DNA from 3 places in the Priestia sp. ABM2_011 genome. Region 1 is predicted to be linked to each of the others. Evidence: riboswitches for the same ligand, from Rfam matches in the RefSeq annotation. Region 1 holds a riboswitch; each other region holds the start of a gene.

The links. Region 1 has a riboswitch for thiamine pyrophosphate ahead of thiC (phosphomethylpyrimidine synthase ThiC). Riboswitches for the same ligand answer to the same signal wherever they lie in the genome.
Region 2: another riboswitch for thiamine pyrophosphate. It lies ahead of tenA (thiaminase II); the one in region 1 lies ahead of thiC (phosphomethylpyrimidine synthase ThiC).
Region 3: another riboswitch for thiamine pyrophosphate. It lies ahead of ACXAE4_RS25065 (thiamine phosphate synthase); the one in region 1 lies ahead of thiC (phosphomethylpyrimidine synthase ThiC).

What each region holds. Positions count from the first base shown of each region.
Region 1 covers NZ_JBSWUB010000001.1:4,865,196-4,872,746, forward strand. Annotated here, with positions in the region: gene ACXAE4_RS25565 (undecaprenyl-diphosphate phosphatase) at 1-742, opposite strand, end outside; gene ACXAE4_RS25570 (hypothetical protein) at 1,201-1,491, shown strand; TPP riboswitch at 1,573-1,687, shown strand; gene thiC (phosphomethylpyrimidine synthase ThiC) at 1,801-3,570, shown strand; gene ACXAE4_RS25580 (VanZ family protein) at 3,738-4,193, opposite strand; gene ACXAE4_RS25585 (Ger(x)C family spore germination protein) at 4,393-5,502, opposite strand; gene ACXAE4_RS25590 (GerAB/ArcD/ProY family transporter) at 5,492-6,583, opposite strand; gene ACXAE4_RS25595 (spore germination protein) at 6,576-7,551, opposite strand, start outside.
Region 2 covers NZ_JBSWUB010000001.1:3,201,825-3,209,375, forward strand. Annotated here, with positions in the region: gene ACXAE4_RS17240 (LacI family DNA-binding transcriptional regulator) at 30-1,061, opposite strand; gene ACXAE4_RS17245 (cell wall hydrolase) at 1,312-1,887, shown strand; gene ACXAE4_RS17250 (sodium-dependent transporter) at 1,919-3,253, opposite strand; gene ACXAE4_RS17255 (hypothetical protein) at 3,430-3,612, opposite strand; gene ACXAE4_RS17260 (TspO/MBR family protein) at 3,914-4,660, opposite strand; TPP riboswitch at 4,887-4,985, shown strand; gene tenA (thiaminase II) at 5,082-5,771, shown strand; gene ACXAE4_RS17270 (aldehyde dehydrogenase) at 5,799-7,199, opposite strand; gene ACXAE4_RS17275 (ArsR/SmtB family transcription factor) at 7,213-7,515, opposite strand; gene ACXAE4_RS17280 (SDR family NAD(P)-dependent oxidoreductase) at 7,528-7,551, opposite strand, start outside.
Region 3 covers NZ_JBSWUB010000001.1:4,761,116-4,768,666, reverse strand. Annotated here, with positions in the region: gene ACXAE4_RS25105 (NADPH:quinone oxidoreductase family protein) at 1-378, opposite strand, end outside; gene ACXAE4_RS25100 (nucleoside hydrolase) at 558-1,502, shown strand; gene ACXAE4_RS25095 (amino acid ABC transporter ATP-binding protein) at 1,537-2,271, opposite strand; gene ACXAE4_RS25090 (amino acid ABC transporter permease) at 2,302-3,006, opposite strand; gene ACXAE4_RS25085 (amino acid ABC transporter substrate-binding protein) at 2,990-3,811, opposite strand; gene ACXAE4_RS25080 (fluoride efflux transporter FluC) at 4,153-4,551, shown strand; gene crcB (fluoride efflux transporter CrcB) at 4,552-4,941, shown strand; gene ACXAE4_RS25070 (hypothetical protein) at 4,989-5,204, shown strand; TPP riboswitch at 5,363-5,464, shown strand; gene ACXAE4_RS25065 (thiamine phosphate synthase) at 5,587-6,210, shown strand; gene thiO (glycine oxidase ThiO) at 6,194-7,321, shown strand; gene thiS (sulfur carrier protein ThiS) at 7,318-7,521, shown strand; gene ACXAE4_RS25050 (thiazole synthase) at 7,527-7,551, shown strand, end outside.

The DNA of each region.
Region 1 (7,551 bases):
TTAAGAAAAAGCGAATCGATATAAGCGCAAAAATAAAGGCGCTGATAAAACCAGCAATAAAAAACGGTAGTGCATCTGATGTGAAATACTGCCAGTTTTTAACCAATGAAAGTCCACTTGCTCCTGCCATAATTGGCACTGCCATAATAAATGTAAAATCTGCGGCTGCCTTATGGCTCATTCCAAGAAGAACCCCTCCTGAAATCGTTGAGCCTGAACGAGAAAAACCTGGCCAAAGAGCAATACATTGAAACAGTCCTATACCTAGTGCTTGTCCATAAGACATTTGGTCCACCGTCTCTACACGCGGACGTTTAGGTCCAAACAAATCTGCTAGAATCATTAATACAGCTCCGACCACTAAGCCAATTAGCACCGTATTTAAAGAAAACAAATGTTCATCAATGTAATCATCAAACAAAAGTCCTAACACTCCTGCGGGTAACAAACCAACAATTACCTGCATTAAATTTAAGCGATTTGTCGGTCCAATTGCAGCAGCTGGTTTTTTTCCCAATCCTAATAAATTAATAAAACGATCTTTAAAAATAACAACTACTGCTAAAATCGACCCTAGCTGAATAACAATCTTAAATGTATTAGCTACTGGAGATGAAAATAATTCTTTTGAATTTAACCACAGGTCATCCACAATAATCATATGCCCAGTTGACGAAACGGGAGCAAACTCTGTTAAACCTTCTACAATCCCTAAAATGATTGCTACAATAATTTCCCACATAAAGCTATGTACCTTGCCTTTCTTTCAAATTAATAAGCTTATCGCTTCGTTTTACATGCTCAACTATTTTCCTATTTTGACACTTGCTTTTTTATCATAATTGTTAAAACTATGAAATACAATGTGTATTTGCAAAAAGATAAGAATCTTTAATAATTTGTAATAAAAAGCTTACATGCTACAACCAAAAAACACGATATCAGCTTTTATTTATTTTAAAAAGCAGTCACTATGTTCAGTATAAATTCTGGTCCCTTAGCTAAAAATGAATCATCTAGACTATTTTTCTTTAGTGTGAAAAAATGACTAAATCATTATGTTTTTTCCATCCCCCTTTACTGTCATCTATCATTTTAATCCAATAGGGCTGACTTATACGACATATCCCCTAAGTAATTTGAAACTTTTTTCTCTCTTTTCTCGTATATAGTAGTATCTTTTTTAGGAGGCTTTTTACTATGAATGGAAATGTACGTACAATGAAATGGGTCACTGCTGGGTATGAAGCCTTGCTGGGAATTCCTTTAATTGGCGCGGGAATTGTTATGGGCTTTAGCTATACTCCTCTTTTTATTGGATTTATTCTTCATGCTATCACACTCATTTTAGCTAATAGACGAGGGTTATCTGCTTATGGAAACATACTAGGGCTTGTTACCTCACTGGTTGCTTGGATTCCATTTTTGGGATTTATCATGCATATTATTACAGCTATTGTGATTGCAATCGATGCTGCTAGACAACGCTAATTGTCTAGCTTTTTTTATTTAAGGGTTGATTTTTTACCGAATGATGGTAAACTTAAGCCGTAAATTGAATAATTTGAATGTTATTTCTACTAGGGGTGTCTGATAGCTCAGACTGAGAGAAGAGTGCAATAAAACTCTTTAACCCTTTGAACCTGATTTGGGTTATACCAGCGGAGGGAAGTAGTCTTGAAAAGAATAGTATAGTTTTATTCTTTTTTTGCCTATTCCATCGGGTTCTGTCTATCACAGAACCCGATTTTTTTATGGTTCGGTATAGCTACACTTTATGCGAAACCGGAGGAATATGTAATGTCAAAACAAAATGTATCAGTTTCTATGAAAAAGCCTTTTCCAAACAGTCACAAAGTATATGTCCAAGGATCCAGACAAGACCTTAAAGTACCTATGCGTGAAATTCATCAGTCTCCTACTACAGGGTCTTTTGGTGAAGAAGAAAATAGTCCCGTACGTGTATACGACACGAGCGGTGTTTATACAGATCCCTCTTATGAAATTAATTTACAAAAAGGATTACCGGCTCTGCGCGAAAAGTGGATTGCAGAACGAAACGATGTAGAAACATATCAAGGCCGTACGGTTCAGCCACAGGATAACGGTTATTATGACGGTGATCCAAGAGATCAGTACGAGCGCTTTATCACTAAACGTTTACCTTTGCGCGCGAAAAAAAATCAAAATGTAACGCAAATGCACTATGCGAAAAAAGGAGTCATCACGCCCGAAATGGAATTTATCGCTATTCGTGAACAGATGAATCCTGAAATTGTGCGTGAAGAAGTAGCAAGAGGACGTGCGATTATCCCTAATAATATCAATCACCCTGAGAGCGAACCGATGATTATCGGCCGCAAATTCCATGTGAAAATTAATGCTAATATCGGAAATTCAGCTATTCGTTCAGCTATTGAAGATGAAGTAGAAAAAATGACATGGGCAACGCGTTGGGGAGCCGATACAATTATGGATCTATCAACAGGAAAGGATATCCACACAACACGCGAATGGATTATCCGCAACTCGCCTGTTCCTGTAGGGACCGTTCCTATTTACCAAGCGCTTGAAAAAGTAAAAGGCGTAGCAGAAGATCTAACGTGGGAAGCATACCGCGATACATTAATTGAACAAGCAGAACAAGGTGTTGATTACTTTACTATTCACGCAGGTGTTCTTTTACGTTATATTCCTCTGACAGCGAAACGTACGACAGGTATTGTTTCACGCGGAGGATCCATCTTGGCGCAGTGGTGTTTAGCTCATCATGAAGAGAATTTTTTATATACTCGCTTTGAAGAAATCTGTGAAATCTGTAAAGCATACGATATTGCTATTTCGCTTGGCGATGGGCTACGTCCTGGTTCCATTGCAGATGCTAATGATGAGGCACAGTTCGGTGAATTAGAAACGCTTGGTGAATTAACTAAAATTGCTTGGAAACACGATGTTCAAGTTATGATTGAAGGTCCTGGACATGTTCCAATGCATCTCATCAAAGAAAACGTAGATAAACAAATGGAAATATGCCAGGAAGCTCCCTTCTATACTCTTGGACCGCTTACAACCGACATCGCTCCAGGCTATGACCATATTACATCAGGTATTGGTGCTGCAATGATTGGCTGGTTTGGGACAGCTATGCTTTGCTACGTAACGCCAAAAGAACATTTAGGACTCCCGAATAAAGAAGACGTTCGCGAAGGCGTTATCACCTATAAAATTGCTGCGCATGCTGCTGACCTAGCAAAAGGCCATCCAGGAGCACAAAAACGCGATAATGCTCTGTCTAAAGCAAGATTTGAATTTAGATGGAATGATCAATTTAACCTGTCACTAGATCCAGAGCGCGCAAAAGAATATCACGATGAAACACTTCCCGCTGAAGGTGCTAAAACAGCCCATTTCTGTTCAATGTGTGGACCTAAATTCTGTTCGATGCGTATTTCTCAAGATATTCGTAACATGGCTCAAGAAAATGAAAAAGATGTAAACGAAGTAAGAAAAGAAGGAATGAAAGAAAAAGCTAAAGAGTTTGTTAACAGTGGTTCAAATATCTATCAATAATGAAGTAGAACAGCTAAAAAAACAAATTAAGCAGCTTGAAGGAAAGTTATTATTTGTTCAGCAAAATTGTCAGCACATTATCGTTGAATCCTCACATTCTTCCGTAAGACGCTGCATTAAGTGTTTCTATCAACAAGATGCAAAAAGGACTTCGTAAAGAAGTCCTTTCATCTTTTTTTGAAACGTGCTTTCAGCATGTTCTTGATCCAATATAGTATTTTAATAATAACCCAGCCTATAAATGTACCTAGCGTATTCAAAAAGATATCATCAATATCAAATACTCGTTCCGTTAGCTTGTACTGTAAAATTTCAATCAGAAAACTGATTAAGAAACCAGTCGTAAAGACTTGAATAAAACCGTCAAACCACTTCATAAACAACGGAATAAACATTCCAAGCGGCGCAAACATCACGATATTTCCCAGTATATTTGTCAGAGTGAGCATTATATTACCGCTGTCCCACATCAGACGGATTGTACTAAATAAATCCAAGTTCATTGCTTTTCCGTAAACATGTTCGTTTTCCCGTATGAGAGTAGCATAAATGACCACTGCCCCGTACGCAATAAATAGAATGAACATGACTTTTTTAACGATTGACCTGATGCTTACATTCACTTCAACATCACCTTCTTTGACTCCCCAAACCATTTATTATTATCTATATGTATATGTCCACTGCTTTCATTCGTAGTGAATGGATTTACATGCTTTTTTTATCCTATCACATCAATAAATAAATACAATTCCCTTTTTATTATTTTGTAAACTAACATTTTTCCACTTAAAAAAAGCCATGCGTTTCGCATGACTTTTTTTAATTAATAATTCCACGATGGATAATTTCCACTTGTACTTTCGGATTAATCGAGATGTTTTTATAGTCCTGTCTCCATTTAAGCCTTTTCCATATACTCGGATGATAAGCAGCTGCTTCTCTTCCTATTTCCAGAAAATCACAATTAGCTTTTTGTAGCTTTCCAACTACTTTTTCAGCTTTTTTTTGTAGAATCTTTTCAATTTCTTCCTGCACCTTTTTTGTCAATGCAGGAGATGACATTTCATTTTTGGTAAATTCATTAATGCTTACTTTTACATGTAGCGGTATGGTTACTTTCGCTCCGTACATCGCATCCGGTTTAAGGTGCATTTTTGCTTTAGCGCCTGACACATCATACGATACTACATACTGTTGATCATGTATGGTAATTTTGTGACTCATAATCATATATTTACCTTTTTGATTTCCTAATAAAAGAAGCACCTTGGATTCCTCAGGATTTAATGTAATGCCTGAAAATTTATCTTCATTAAATAAAGCTGTACCGATTACATCAACGGTCTTATTTTCAGTATTTAATTTCACATAAGGGAGTGCTAGTCCTTTTCCTTCATCAAATAAAACGGTACAAAGTGACTGAAGAGTTTCAACAGGCACTAAAGAATTGACTTCAGCCGTATGAACAACTCCGTCTAAATACTCTCCAATTAGCTCTTCTCCTACTTGCTGTAATTCAACTATGGTACTCGGCTTTCCTTCTACAATGACATACTTAGCTGTCAAAGGACTTTCTGATGTGCGATATAAAACGTCGGATAATTCTAATACACCCTCCTTAGCTAATTGATTTTCAAATAAAACAATTCTTTTTTTAGCAGACATAACAATTCCAGAAACCTGCTGGTTAATTTTTGTACGATCGTCTCGAGGTGAATCCCCTGCTACATGATAGGTTTTATTCACTAATGTCCCTTCTTTAGACGTATAGGAACGGATCGCAATAGTAGAAATCACCTTATCTTTCTTTTTTTCATAAGCCACTGTAGACAAAAACATCGTATCTTTTAACAATTTTTGATCCCAACATCCTGTTAGAAAACTTAAAATTAAACATATGCTCAATACCTTGATAAGTTTATACTTCATTTTTTACTGTTCCTTTTCTTATCCATGATAGAATTAACAAACAAATAGGAATACAGAAAATGAATACGTAAATTAAGTAGTTAGTTGCCTGTGACAAAGCTGCCACAAGATTATCCGTTCTTGAAAAATAAATAGAAAGACCTGTTACGAATATCAATACAATTGGAACAAACGGACGGTGAGTTTTCTTTTTGAATATTTCCTGCATGCCTACACTTGAAATATACACGTACATAATAAGGGACGTAATAACAGAAATAATCCAAAAAGTAATAAAAACCAAATCGATTCGTTCAATCACTGAGTTTTGTGTCGCCTTCAAAATGTATAAAACCGGTTCTGGTACGATTAAAATTTCATCTGGGCTAAAAAACAAATAACAAGCAATGATGATATAAACATATAAAACGGTAACGATACAATTACTAAGCATGACCATTTTCAATGTCATAGTGGATTTTGCCTTTACAAACGGTGCTAAAATCAAAATGGCTTCAAAGCCTAGCATTGAGATACTTCCTTCTTTTGACGCTAGCAAGATATTTTGAATACCGCTGTGCCCAATCGGAAATAGATACCGGACATCAGCCTCTTTATAAGCATTTGACACCAGTAAGACTAAAATGATTAAAAATACAGATACAATTGTAAAAAAACGCCCTATGTTTCGAACATTCTCTTTTGCAAAATATAGGGCAATAACAACTAATAAAAGGACCAAAACATATGCTGGGGTTAAGTGGTACAGCCAGCGCTTTAACACGTTTACATACAAAACAGTAATAACACTTGAAACAATGATGTAATAAAATACATATCCTACATTTAGAAAATTCCCTATCCACTTACCAAGCAGCTTGCTGGTCATTTGATATAAAGTTAGACCTGGCAACCGATGCGTTAGTCCCCAGTGGAACAATGTAATGACTTGAATTATACACCCGCTAATTAACATGGAAATCCAGCCGTCCGTATGCGCCGTCTTAAATAAGTTATAAGGTAACCCTAAAACACCAATACCAATTTGAGTTTGCAAAATGATAAAGAACAGCTGGCTGGCTGAAATACTATTTTTATTCATTTGAATCCCAATTCCTTATCGCTTTTTGACGTTGGCGTTTTTGAGGCTTAGCGTTAGCAGGCCTTTCATTCAAATAGAGCTGATGCATCCTTATAAAAACATCCTTTAAGCCAGAAAATTTAAATGGCGCAAAAGGGATTAAGTAAGGCATCGTAATAGACTCTAAAATAACTAAATGCATAACAATAAGAACTAGTACAAAAACAATACCCAAATAGCCAAAAGCGGCTGCTCCGATCATCATAGGAAAACTTAAAATTCGCAGCGTTGTGCTCATTTCGTTTGATGGCACAACAAAGGAAGAAACGGCTGTTAGAGCAATAACAATAATCATCATATTTGAAACTAAACTCGCTTCAACAATTGCTGTGCCGATAACTAATCCTCCAACTACCCCGATGGTTTGAGCAATGGATGAAGGCAGCCTGAGCGATGCTTCTTTTAATAGTTCCAATATCAATACCATAATAAATGCCTCTACTATCGGAGGAAACGGAACGTTCTCAAGAGATCCTTTTACCGTAAATACTAAGTCCAAAGGAATTAACTCGTAATGAAAAGAAATCGTTGCAATATAAATCGCAGGTAAACTCATGGCAACAAAAAAACTGAACACGCGTAAAAGTCGAAAAAATGAGCCATAAAGTGCACGTGTATTGTAATCTTCAGGCGATTGATAAAAAGTAAAAAAGTTAACAGGAGCAATTAACGCAGAACTATTACCATTTGTTAAAACTGCCATTCTTCCTTCTAACAAGTTACCCATTACTCGATCCGGCCTTTCTGTATTCAGCAGCTGAGGAAATGGTGACAGAGGTGAATCTTCTAGAGCCTCTTCAATGACACTCCCACTATCCACTCCATCCACTTCAATTTGTTTGATACGATCAATAATCATATTACAAATTTCTGCGTTTGCTATATTTTTCAAATATAAAACTGCCACTCGAGTGCGTGAAATACTGCCT
Region 2 (7,551 bases), 1.7 Mb from region 1:
CTTTGGTTAACCGGTTAACTTACTGTGGTTCACTCGCGCTTAGCAGTCGAATCTCGAATAACAAGTTCAACCGATAATTTTACATGCTGCAGCGTGCTGAAACGGTGTTCGATTGCTTGAATAACAGACGTCGCGGCGACGACTCCTTTGTTAAATACATCTTGACGAATGGTTGTTAGACTTGGAGATGCATAGCTGCTAAACGTGATGTCGTCAAACCCTACGATTGAATAGTCCTGCGGAATTCTTTTCCCCTTTTCTTGCAGTGCTTTCATAATTCCAAGCGCCAGCGTATCAGAGGATGCAAAAACCGCCCGAATATCCTTATGATCTTGCAGCAGCTTGTTTCCTAAATTGTAACCGTTATCAAATGAGCTTTCGTTCACTTCAAAAACAAACGTCTTTGATGGTGTAATGCCCGCTTCTTTTAATGCTTTCTCGTAGCCTATATACCTCTTTTTATCCACTGGACTATTGACGAGGTGATGAGCAACAAAGGCAATTTCTTTATGCCCCAAACTCACTAAATGTGTTGTAGCGAGATATCCTCCATACTCATCGTCTACCGAAATATGATGATAATCACGTTCGCACTTTTCATATGTATCTACTAACACAATCGGATTCGATAACGCTTTCATTTTTTCATATAATCGATGCGGGAAGGCTCCTAAAAACAGAAGACCATCAATATTTCTCGTTCGAATCCATTTTAAGCAATCAGCTGGGCTACTCACTCCAGATATGACTAGATCGTAACCATGCTTACGGATTACATATTCAATTCCACTAATCATTTCACTGTAATAATGGTTATCTTTAAATATAGTAGAAAGTGAATCATCTGTAAGCGGGAACATCACGCCAATCATATTTGACTTTTGTTTCGAAAGACTAACGGCGGTTAAATTTGGTTCGTAGTTTAATTCTTTTACCGCTGTTAAAATTCGCTCTTTTGTTTCATCGGATACTTTGTTAATTCCGTTTAAGACGTAAGATACTGAAGCTGCAGACACCCCTGCATGCTTTGCTACATCACGAATCGTTATCTTTTCTCCCATAAAATCTCTCCAGTTAAACGGTTAACTATTTACTCGTTCATTATAATTCACTCCTTTATTATCAGTCAACGTATTTTTCAAATTATCTGTTAACTATTATAATATCTTCCTAGATTGGTATGTTTTAAGCAGTGACAAGATGTATTGACACCTGTTAATCTTTGAAACGTACATATAAAGTTCGGTGCACAGCACGCACCGATCCGTGATAAAAGGGGCGTTCAAAAGGATTTCAGGAGGTACTTACTTTATGTTTAAGAAACTAGCAATTATTGGAGCACTAGCCGTTCCTATGTTCGGCATGAGTCACGGGGCAAATGCCGCTGAAACAACCCATCGCGTAAAAGCCGGAGAGACTCTTTACAAGATTGGCGCTGAATACGGCGTTACGGTTAAACAGTTAAAAGAAGCGAATCACAAATCTACCGACTCTATTAATGCAAATGAAACATTAACAATCCCTAACTCTATTAGCGAAAGCGATAAAGAATTGTTAGCTCGCCTTGTACAAGCTGAAGCAAAAGGTGAACCTTACGCTGGCAAAGTGGCTGTAGCAACAGTCGTTTTAAACCGCGTGGATAGCGATTCTTTCCCAAACTCTATTCATGATGTCATTTATCAAGGTACACAGTTTACACCTGTACAAAACGGTGAAATTAATAAAGCAGCGGATGCTGAAGCAAAAAAAGCTGTAAATGAAGCACTAGCGTTTAGAGGTCAAGGAAAAGGCTCGTTATTCTTCTTTAACCCAGATAAAACAAGCGATCAATGGCTTCGTCAAAAACAGGTTACGATTACAATCGGAAATCACGTTTTTGCAAAATAAACAAAAAAAAGCACTCAGATGAGTGCTTTTTTTAATATGCAACAAGTAAGCTTAACAGAACAGCTATAATAATAATAGGTAATACGTATTTAACTAGAAAGAACCATGCGTTGAATAATTTAGCGCCTTTTGTACTTCCTGAAATAAACTCTTCATACACGGCTTCTTTTTTCATTTTAAATGTCACAAAAATCGCAATGGCTAAACTTCCAAGAGGCAGCATTAAATTGCTCACAAAAAAGTCAGCTACGTCAAATATACTTCTGCCAAAAAGTGAGACATGTTTTAGTACACCAAACGAAAGCGCTGATGGGATACCTACTACAAACACAAGAATCCCTGCTAAAGAAGCATAGCGAGTTCGTTTTGTCTGATCGTCTTTGGTTAAAGCAGCTACGATAATTTCCAGCAGTGAAAAAGCAGACGTAAGCGTAGCAAATAGAAATAAAATTAAAAACAGTGCTAAAAAGACGGTGCCAAACGGCATTTTCTCAAATACTGTTGGCAAGACCACAAACAAAAGTCCAGGTCCTTCGGTTGGCTTTAATCCGAATGAAAAAACAGCTGGAAAAATAGCCAAGCCTGCAAGCAGCGAAACAAACAAGTTCAAAATAGCAATGGTGCCCGCTGAACGCGTCAAGCTTACTTTTTTCCCTAAATAAGAGCTATATGTCACCATGCAGGATAATCCTACGCAAAGCGAGAAAAACGACTGACCGAGCGCATAGAGAACAGATGACCCTGTAATGGCTGAAAAATCCGGTTTTAAAAAGAACTTTACTCCGTCCATAGCTCCGTCTAATGTTAAAGAGCGAACCACAATGATAATAAAACAGATAAATAACAACGGCATCATGTATTTATTAGCACGCTCTATGCCTTTTTGTACGCCTTTTGAAATAACAAACACTGTAATTAATAAAAACAGCGCCTGTGCACCTAATACCACATAAGGTTGGCTAATGACGGCATTGAACAACGGACCGTACTCTTTTCCGCTTAGCATACCGGTTACGCTCATAATCGTATATAAAATCACCCAGCCGCCAACGACGCTGTAAAAGGAAAGCAAAACGACACAGCTGAGTACTCCCAGCCTGCCAATCCATACCCAAGCGGACTTTGGAGCAATTGCTTTATAAGCACTAATCGCTTCTTTTCCCGTATGTCTTCCAATGATAAATTCTGCCAACAGAAGCGGCAATCCAATAAAAATTGTAAATAAAATAAACAACGCAAAAAATGCTCCACCGCCACTGGTTCCGGTTACGTATGGAAATTTCCATATCGCTCCTAGACCAATTGCTGCCCCAGCAGATGCTAAAATAAAACCGAGGCGTGAAGACCACTGATTTCCTTTACTCATATAATGTTACTCTCTCCTCTTCTAAACTCAAAACTCATCTGATTAGTACTGTACCATAAATGCAGAAGAAAATCATTCCCGTTTTACTTTTTTCTATAAAACGATATCTATATAGAATAGAAAAAATGAAGAAGCAGCTGCCTCTTCATTTTGAGTTTGATGTTTCTATTCAAAAATTATTCTCTGTACGATGATTCGTCTCCACGGTAGGCTTCTTGATTTGATATTTCTTCAATATGCATATGCCCTTCTCTCTCTAAACGAAGAACTGTACGCTCTGCATCTTCATAACTCTCGCACGTCACTTGTTTATATTCCATATCGTCTTTATCTGTGTAAGCCACTAAATATGTTTCCATTTTAACTCCTCCTATATAAACTATATGTAACGTATGTTGCCTTTTTCGTTTATTTCTAAACATATAGGCTCCAAACATAAAGCCTAGCATACTATAATAGCGGAACTTCAATTTAAAAAGTTGAATTTTTCATTATGCACCGATGCAACATGGAGGTTACGCTTATGACATTTATTTTATCATTCGTACCAATTGTTGTTCCTTTTGGTATTTTAATTAGCTTAATTGCTTTTACAGCTGCTTTTTTACAATCAAAAGAGCATCATAAAAAGCTCTAGCTTACAAAAGCTAGAGCTTCTTTTTAAAAACGTCTATAGCGTTTAATCAGTCCCACAATAATAGCAATTGCTAATAAAACAATCGAGATGATAACAGTAATGACAATTGGCTGATTTCCACTTTGTTTCACCGCAATGGCAATATAAGCCCAAATAAAAACAAGCGGATAAACAGCGTCTCGGTTTTTTAATGTAAACATAATGCCCAGCGCAGCCCCTACCAGCAGCATAATAATCGTCCATGCTAACTCATTTAGGCCAAGTAAGTGCTGTATTCCATTTGCTTGAAATACGACAAATACATTAACAATAGTCGCAACAGAAATCCATCCAAGATAAAGCGAAATCGGCAGACGCATAAACCATGTCGTCATCCGAGAATGCTGAATAATGGAATATACAATCATTAATGTGCCTAAAATAAAGAGCATAACTAAAAGGGATAACTTATAGTAATCGTTTTGGAAAATAAAGATCCACGCACTATTTAACAAACAGTTTAGAAAAAACCAAATGCCGATACGTGCATATATTTCCTTTTGATCTTCTCTTGCAAAAAATTGGCGTATAACCCAAATGGTTAATAACAAATAAATAACGCCCCAGATAGCAAAGGCATAACCGGCTGGTGTAAACAACGTAGGAACTTGCGCAGAAGCCTCTGCCGTTGTTTTGCCTCCTATTGGAATCGCATTTGCTAAATAATTCACAAGAAGTGTAATAGCCAAGCCTACTGTATTTAATACAGCATACAAACGAAATTTTGCCATTTTGTTCTCTCCTTTCTTCTATTTATATGGGAATGTTTCGGAGACGAAAACGGCTCTTCCCTTCATTAATACCTCTTCTTCCCTAAAAATATGCATTTTTAAACAAAAATGATTAAAAATAGCTTCAAGAAGCTACCTCTTTAAGAGATAAAAACCGTTAGGGAACAATTTTCCGTAACGCTTTCTATTTTTCAGAATATATGGTAAGTTAAACATAGACTAATAGGAAGTCCACTAGGGGTGCCGACCGGCTGAGACAAGTTTTCTTGATCCCTTTGAACCTGATCTGGCTCATACCAGCGTAGGAAAGTGGCAATGTTCAGTTTTGTACTGTCCTTTGCCACTCCGTTTATAAACGGAGTGTTTTTTATTTCCTTTATGTGCTTGTTTGTGACTTCCTCATAATTAAAGGAGGATTTTGATGTCATTTTCATCTCAATTAAGACAAGAAGCAAACTATATTTACGAAGCCATTTTTAACCACCCTTTTATTAAAGGAATTGCTGAAGGAGACGTGCCAAAAGAAGCGCTTATTCACTACGTTTCTCAAGACTACGAATACTTAACAGCATTTGTCCGCATTTACGGCGCTGCTTTAACAAAATGCCGTACGCGTACCGAAATGGAAGCCTTTAATGCCGGCATTTCTACGGTATTACATAGTGAAGTACACCCTCATAATAATTTTTGTGAAGTAGCAGGCGTACGCTATGAAGACCTCCACACTGAGGCTCTTTCACCAACGGCCAGCCACTACATTAACCATATGACAAGCGTTGCGCATACAGGCAGCTTAGCGGAAATCATTGCCGTGCTTCTTCCATGTCCGTGGACGTACGTTGAAATTGGCCAGCGCATTACAGAACAAGTAAATCCATCTCCTTCTCATCCTTTTTATGAATGGATTCAGTTTTATAATAATGAAGAAATGAATGGCACAACACAATGGTTTTGTAACAAACTTGATGAACTCACCGAGCAAGCGACTGAAGAAGAACGTAATCGTATGAAAGATCACTTTATCAAAAGCTGTGAGCTGGAGTATTTATTTTGGGAAATGGCGTATACACAAGAAAAATGGCCGCTTTCTCAGCTTTCACTTTCAAAATAACGAAAAAGCCTCCTATCAGGAGGCTTTTTATTTCAATAATTTTTTAATCATTTTCAAGTTTTGTTTCTCTGAAGGATAGCGGAATGACAAATCAAACTTGGTTGTTTGAGACAGCATGCTTTTAAAATGAGAAAATGTCTGAAAGCTGTCTTTTCCATGATATTGGCCCGTACCGCTTTCTCCAACTCCGCCAAAGGGTAAATATGGCGTAGCGATATGCATAAGCGTATCATTTATACAGCCTCCTCCAAATGAAAGACGCTCCGTTATGACGTTTTGTACATTTGCACTTTCCGTAAACAAGTAAAGAGCTAACGGCTTAGCTTTTTCTTGAACTTTATGAATAACTTCGTCTAACGTTTCGTATTCAATCATAGGAAGAATAGGCCCAAAAATTTCTTCTTGCATAACGTCTGATGTCCAGCTTACTTCACTTAACACCGTAGGTTCTATTGTGAGCGTACTTTTATTATACCCGCCTCCAACTATAGCGTTTCCGTCTTTTAAAAACTCAACTAGCCGAATAAAATGGCGCTCACTGACAATACGGCCGTAGCGCTCACTTTCAAGCGGATTACTACCGTAAAATTGATAAATCGCTTCGCGAAGTTTCTCCACTAGCTGCGCTTTTACCTTTTTATGCACGAGCAAATAATCGGGAGCAACGCACGTTTGGCCTGCATTCATTCCTTTGCCAAACATAATTCGCTTCGCTGCAAAATCTAGGTTTGCATCTTCATGTACAATGCACGGACTTTTTCCTCCTAGCTCCAGCGTGACGGGAATAAGCTGCTTCCCTGCTTCTTGCATAATAATTTTCCCTACATTTACACTTCCCGTAAAGAAAATATAATCGAGGGGCTGTTTTAAAAGCAGGCTCGTCGTGTCTACAGCGCCTTCAATCACGGTCACAAATGCTGGATCAAAAGCCTCAGCTAGTAATTCTTGTATAACCCGAGATACGCTAGGCGTTAATTCAGAAGGCTTTATAATCGCCGTGTTTCCAGCGGCAATCGCTCCTACTAAAGGAGACAGCGCTAATTGAAACGGATAGTTCCACGGAGCAATAATTAACGCGACTCCATACGGTTCAGGAACAATTTTCCCTTTAGAGCCCACGTGTGTTAAAGCGGTTTTTACTTTTTTAGGCTTCATCCATTTTGCTAAATGCTTAAGCGTAAACCGAATTTCCTCTAGTAAAATCCCAATTTCCGACGTGTACGCCTCTACTTCGGATTTATTCAAGTCTTGCTTTAAAGCATCCATAATTCTCTGCTCGTTTTGTTTGACTGCGTCTCTGAGCTTATTCAGCGCTTGAATGCGGCTGCTGATGCTCTTTGTCTTTTGTGCATAGAAATACTGCTTTTGTGTAGAGACAATATGTTCAATGACCGTTTCATCTGTGATATAGAATTGCTCGTGGTTCATCTCTTTCATCTCCCTATAAACATTCAGCTTCAACTGTAGCAAGCAAGCTTTTTAATAGCTCAACTGCCTCGTTTAAAGCTAATGAATAATATCTCTGCGTTCCTTTTTGCTCAATTTGCACAAGCTTTTGATCACGTAAAATTTTTAAATGATGAGAAATTGCCGGTCGTGATAAAGTAGACTCGTTTGCAATTTCATTAACGGTTAAAGGCTCTTTTTCCGCGAGCAGCAAAATAATATCTTGTCTTGCTGAATCACTTAGAGCCTGAAAAATAGGAATGCTGGCACGAAATAACTCCACTGCTTTTTCACTCATAAATATTCTCCTTTATTTAATTTCTTGTGTTCTGCG
Region 3 (7,551 bases), 100 kb from region 1:
TGCTTCTTTTAACGTTAAATTTTCAGGAAGAGGGACAATCCATTCGCTGGGTACGCGCGCATACTCACTGTAGCCTCCAAAGTGTGATACGCCAATGTCATAGCTTGTTGCGATGACACGATCACCTTCTTTAAAATCAGGGCTGTCAGAAGATACAACGATTCCTGCTAGGTCAATACCTGGAACAAATGGATAGCTTGTCACAATATTGCCGTTTGCGATGCTGGCTAAGCTATCTTTATAATTCACCCCTGAATAATGAACGCGAATAAGTACATCGCCTTCTGGCAAATCGTTTAGCGTCAGTTCTTGGACAGACGCCTCCACTTGGTCTTCACTTTTTTTATCTACTATTAATGCTGAAAATGATTGCTCCATTTTATTTCTCCTTTCTATACTGAGATGTATACATCTATACATAGATTACCTTATTTCTATACCCATTATAGAAAATAGTAAAAGAAGTTCCTAATACTTTGATTACGAAAGAGATCATTTCATTATAAAATAGCGGTATAGCTATTAGTTAGCAATACATAGAAAAGAGGAGAAGAGACATGAGCACAAACGTATATTTTAACCATGATGCAGGCATTGATGATTTAGTATCGCTTTTTTTACTGCTGCAAATGGATGATGTAAAGGTAACGGGGGTATCTGTTATTCCTGCTGACGGATATCTAGAGCCAGGTATCAGCGCAAGCCAAAAAATTATTGATCGTTTTGGAAGTTATGATATCGAGGTAGCCAAATCTACGTCACGCGGTATGAATCCATTTCCAAAAGAATGGCGCATGCATACGTTTTATGTAGATGCACTGCCGATTTTAAATGAAAAAGGGAAAGTGCAAACAAAAATAAGTCAGCTGCCTGCTCATGATCATTTAATTGAAACATTGCAGCACACAGACGGAAAAACGACTTTATTATTTACAGGACCGCTAACTGATTTGGCAAGAGCACTTGAAAAAGCGCCGGAAATAGAAGAGAAAATTGACAAGTTAGTGTGGATGGGCGGTACATTTCAAGAAGTAGGAAATGTGCAGGAGCCTGAACATGATGGAACGGCGGAATGGAATGCTTTTTGGGATCCAGAAGCAGTAGCAAAAGTATGGGAAAGCAGCATTAAAATTGAGATGGTTGCTTTAGAAAGCACGAATCAAGTTCCATTAACGCCGGCTATTCGCCAAATGTGGGCTTCACTTCGCAGGTATGAAGGAGTAGACTTTGTAGGGCAGTGCTACGCGGCTTGCCCACCGCTTGTGCATGTTGAAACCAATTCGACTTATTATTTGTGGGATGTACTCACAACAGCATTTACAGGGAATTCAACACTTGTGAAGGTAAAAACCGTTTCGAGTATTGTGTATACAGAAACACCAAGACAAGGAAGAACAGAAATTTCTGAAGAGGGACGACCTGTAGACGTCGTGTATGACGTCACAGCTGAAGCATTCTTTGCGTACATTACAGATTTAATGAAAAAAGCAGTAGCCAAATAAAGAAAAAGGTTGCACGTGAAAATGTGCAACCTTTTTAATGAATCATATTCAAGAATTGACGTGTCCGCTCTTGTTGAGGATTTGAAAATATTTGATCCGGTGTACCTCTTTCCATAATGACACCTTGATCCATAAAAATAACTTCATCTGCTACTTCACGGGCAAAGCGCATTTCGTGAGTTACCACCACCATCGTCATTCCTTCTTTTGCCAGGTCTTTCATCGCTTGAAGAACGTCTCCTACAAGCTCAGGGTCAAGAGCTGAAGTAGGCTCATCAAATAGCATAACTTTTGGGTCCATCGCCATTGCTCTGGCGATGCCAACACGCTGTTGTTGTCCGCCAGACAGCTGGAAAGGGTAAAAGTCGAGCTTATCGCCTAAGCCAACGCGTGTTAACAATTCTTTCCCTCTTTTTTCTGCCTCTTGAGTAGAAACGCCTTTTACAATTACAGGACCTTCCATAACATTTTCAAGCGCACTTTTATGAGGAAATAAGTTATAGTTTTGAAAGACCATACCTGTTAGGCTTCGAAATGAAGTAATGTCTTTTTTACGAACAGGTTTGGTGAAATTCATGCTTTTTTTATCAAGTTCAATCGTGCCGTCTGTTGGGATTTCTAAAAGATTTAAGCAACGTAAAAAAGTAGTTTTACCCGATCCAGAAGGACCAATTAATACAATTACCTTGCCCTGTTCAACTTCTAAATCAATCCCTTTTAATACTTGCAAATCACCGAATGATTTATGCAAATTTTTGATATTAATCATATGAAAAACTCCTTTAGCTACTCGAAACGGTTATTTAGATACGTAACGATCTAGTCTTATTTCAATGCGTCCTTGGATAATGGATAAGATTGTACACATAATCCAGTACAAGAGCGCTGCTTCACTATAAAGAAGTAAAAATTCATAGTTAGTCGAAGCAATTTCTTGAGCTTTACGGAACATCTCAGAAACAAGAATAAGCGATGCAAGTGACGTATCTTTAATAAGGCTAATAAAAGAGTTAGATAATGGCGGAATCGATACACGTGCTGCTTGCGGTAAAATAATCCGTCTTAACGCTTGGGAATAGGTCATACCAAGTGAGTAGCCAGCTTCCCACTGTCCTTTAGGAATAGATTGAATCGCTGCTCGGATAATTTCAGATGCATACGCACCTACACTTAATGAAAATCCAATAATAGCAGAGATAAATGGGTCAATTGTTATATCTAAATTGGGTAAGCCGTAGAAAATAATAAATAATTGCACAAGCAGCGGTGTACCTCGAATAATCGATACATAGATGCGCGCAATTATATTTAAAACTTTTATAGATGATAAACGAGCCAAGGCTGTTAAGACAGCTAAAATGATACCGAGTACAAACGTGATTAATGTTAGTGGAATAGAATATTGAATAGCTCCCTTTAGCATTGGTAAGAGAGATGATTGAGCGATTGAAATCAATTGATTCAATCGCTCTCCATCAGGGAAAATATTATTTAGGAGAAACATCTTCGCCAAACCATTTCTTAGAAATTTTTGCGTATGTTCCGTCTTTTTTCATATCTTTCAATGCTTTGTTTACTTCATCCACTAACTTACCGCTGTCTTTTCTAAACATAAAGCCGCTTGCAGCACCATCGGATTTTTCATCCGCGATTTTGATAGGTGCGTTAGGGTGCTTTTTCTTATAGTCAAGGAACGATAATTTATCGTTGATTGTAGCATCAACACGGTTTGCGCTCATTAGTTCTACTGCTTGAGCAAAACCTTCAGCACTCGTAATGTTTGCACCATAAGATTGAGCCATGTCTTTATAGTTACTTGTTAATGACTGCGCTGATTTTTTTCCTTTTAAATCTTTAAATGATTTGATATCTTTTTCGTCTTTACGAACAATTAATACAGCCCCTGACTGGATGTATGGATCAGAGAAATCGTATTTCTTTTGACGATCTTCACGAATACCAACTTCATTAGCAATCATGTCAAATCGTTTAGCATCTAATCCAGCAAACATGCCATCCCACTGTGTTTCTTTGAACTCAGCTTTTACGCCAAGACGTTTAGCTACTTCTTGAGCCAATTCTACATCAAACCCAGTTAGCTTTTGTTTGTCATCATGAAAAGTGAACGGAGGGTATGTACCTTCAGTTCCAATTGTTAATACACCATCTTTTTTCACTTTATTATATAAATCCTCTTGTGAAGATTTATTGTCTCCATTGTTTGCTTCATTTTTTGAGCTAGAACCGCATGCGGCAAGCACAACTGTGAAAGCTAATAGTAGCGACAAAAGTGCAGCAAATTTCTTCATTTTCTAAACCCCCTAGTATTCTGATAGGAAATGATACTCTGTGATACTAAACAAGAACACAGCAAAAGTCAACAAAAAAAACTTATACGATTAATGTGACTTAAAATAAGGGAAATATACCTTCTATACACGGTTTGTCATAAGGATACAGAAAGATTTTAGAATTTGGATTAAATGGATTTTTAAGGGATATTCGAGGAGTAAAAAGGAAGTTTCATGCGACGATTTTCTCTTTCATTTTTTCATGACTTTTGGTGCAATAAACATATAGTTAAATGTTAAGGTAGAAATAAATTCCTTATGGTACACTTAAAGAAGAATTTATGAAACGGAGCGATATGATGAAAGCCATAAACTTAATCTCAATTGCCTTTGGTGCTATCGCTGGTACGTATGCACGTTATTTTCTAAATCTTTCCTTATTATATACGGGGTATCCAATAGGAACAGTAATTGAAAACCTATTAGGTAGCTTCATATTAGGACTATTAACGGGATTTTTTGCGTGGAAACAGCCAAAGGAATGGATCAAGCTTGGACTAGGCGTGGGCTTATGCGGCGGTTTTACCACGTATTCAACGTTTGCAGGAGACTTCGTTTCTCTCACTCAGCATTATTTATGGGGTGGAGCCATTTATTTCATTGTCTCTTTAGTAGGCGGAATCCTTTTTGCTTTAGCAGGCTATCTATGCGGTGAAACGGCAGGAAAAAATTTAGTAAAAGTACATGAGGTGAAGTAAATGAGCATAGTGAGCTTGGCACTTGGGGGGGCAGCTGGAGGCATATGCCGTTATCTTTTGGGATTAAAGGTTACAAAAACAGCTTCAAATCCTCCTTTTCCAGTATCAATGCTGTTTGTTAACTTGCTTGGTGCGTTTGGACTTGGTCTTTTTTACGGTAGTTATTATGGAAAGGTTCCGAGTCATGCTTATAATGATTCAATATTTCTAATGATCGGCATTGGTTTTTTCGGGGCTTTTACCACTTTTTCAACGTTTAGTGTGGAAACCGTGCAGTTAATTCGAGAAAAATCTTATCAGAAAATGTTGGTGTACGTGGGGATTTCAGCATTTGGAACAATTGGTTTATTTACAGTCGGTTTACTGGCAGGAACGTTTTTATTTAAATAAAGAGAACGTTTCTAGTAGGGAAAAACAAAAAGACGGAGAAGTAGAGAATGGATAGAAAAGCAGAAGTTTGGAAATACATTTTGTTGATTGTTGCTGTTGCAGGTCAGATCATCGGTTTTTTATTTTTATTTATAAATGTTGTGGCGGCATTTATTTTTTACGGTTTTTATATTCTAACTTTTATTATGTTACTCCTGCTGTTTATATGGGATCGGAAAAAGGAAAAAGACAAAGAAGAATTTGACGACTATACCGATTACTAACGATATAAAAAGCAGAATGGTGCGGTGCGCCGGGCCTCTTAGTAAAGAAGCTTAAAAGATACATCTATAAAAGGAAGAGAGCCGTAAGAGCATAAAGAGATATTGTATTTACATCTAGTTGTGTTATAATTTTAAGTGCAAAAACAAAATCAATAAATAGCAATCACTAGGGGAGCTTTTTGAAGCTGAGACGAATGCATTTCGGACCCTTTGAACCTGATCTGGTTTGTACCAGCGTAGGGAAGTGGCGATCATGTTTACATAACGATACATGCTAACCACTCTACGTTGTAGAGTGGTTTTTTTGTATGTAATAAAGCCCTCTACACAAGATAAAGTGATTGAAATTTCTCTTTATTCTGAATGGAAAGGTTTCGATCATATGGATATTCCTAAATTTCATGTCATTACAACAGATAAGCAGCCAATTGAAGAGGTTCGGGACATTTTAACGGCTATCGTGCCTTTTGCGGGTGCCATTCATATTAGAGAAAAAAAGAAAACGGCAAAGCAGATTCAATGTTTACTAGAAAGCCTGCCATTTTGTCGCTCTAAAATTATTGTAAATGACCGAGTTGATGTAGCGCATGCTTTAAAAGCAAAAGGGGTGCAGCTTGCCTATCATAGTTTAGACGTTTCGTGCGTTAGAGACGCATTTCCTTCTCTTATTGTCGGAAAATCAGTTCACTCTGTGGAAGAAGCTCTAGAAGCTGAAAAAGATGGAGCTCACTATATTCTATACGGACATATTTATTCAACTCATTCAAAAAAAGAATTAAAAAGCCGAGGGATAGCAGCGTTAAAAGAAGTAGTAGACGCTGTGAAGATACCAGTTATTGCGATTGGTGGAATTACACCTGTAAATGCCAAAGAGGTGCTGCAAACAGGAGCACACGGTATAGCTGTGATGTCTGGTGTCATGCTTGCGCAATATCCGCTTAAAGCAATCAAACAATATTCTCATATATGGACATCTGGAGGTGGAGAAAATGAAGCAGCATTATGATGTACTGTTAGTCGGAGGAGGCATAATTAGCTCTTCTATCGCTTATCATTTGTCAAAACAAGGAGCGTCAGTAGCCATTCTTGAGCGCAATCAAATTGGTTGTGAAGCTTCAAGTGCAGCTGCTGGTATTTTAGGTGCTCAAGCTGAAATTGATGAAGAAGGTCCTCTTTTAGACCTTGCTATTAAGAGCAGAAGTATGTTTCCTGAACTGGTGAAGGAACTAAAAGAAAAAACGGCAATCGACGTAGAGCTTATTCAAAAAGGCTTATTAAAAGTCGCTGTAACAGAAGAAGATGCACACGTATTAAAGAAAAAAGCCGATCAGCATCATCAATGGGACAAAGATGTAAGATGGATCGACGTAAAAGAAGCGCGGTTGTTAGAACCGGGGCTCTCTCCAGACATATACGGAGCCATTACAATACCTGGAGACGGCCAGCTAGCTCCGGCTAAGTTAACACATGCTCTTGCTCATGGAGCCTTGTATCACGGAGCAGATGTATTTGAATACTGTGACGTTCATTCTCTTATTACGGAAAATGAAACAGTAAAAGGTGTACAGACGTCTAAAGGCTCTTTTTATGGAGGAAAAGTAGTGATCGCAGCAGGCTCATGGGCTAAACGTTTTATTTCTTCTGAACATTTAGGTCAGGTATTTCCTGTAAAAGGAGAGTGTATTGCTCTTCAAAGTCATAAGCCGCTGCTTTCTAAAACGATTTTTTTAGATGAAGGTTTTTATTTAGTGCCAAAGGCTGGTGGAAGAATCGTAATCGGGGCAACTAAGCTGCAGCATGATTTTACTAAGACCGTTTCTGCACAAGGTATTCAATTTCTGCTGGATAAAGCTGCTGTGCTTCTGCCGGCTATTAAAGAAGCCACATTTGAAAAAGCATGGTCAGGTCTTCGTCCACAAACAAATGATGGCTGGCCTTATTTAGGAGAGCATCCTGAAATAGCGAATCTACACATGGCGTTTGGCCACTACCGAAACGGTATTTTATTAAGTGCTGCAACTGGAAAAATTATGGCTGATGCTTTGGTAGGGAAAGAGCCGAATCATTCATTTTTTACATCATTTCAGCTAACGAGAGTAATGGAGGGAGTTCATTGAATCTAATCATTAATGGTAAGACCGTTACTGTTGGAGATGAAATTGAAACGGTCGAGCACTTGTTGCAGGCTCAGAACCTGCATGAACGAGTGGTAATTGTTGAGCTAAACAAGAACATTTTACAAAAAGAAGAACATAGTGCTGCAAGTTTAAAAGATGGAGATACATTAGAAGTCGTTTCATTTGTAGGAGGAGGATGAAGAGTATGTTAAAAATTGGACAATATACAT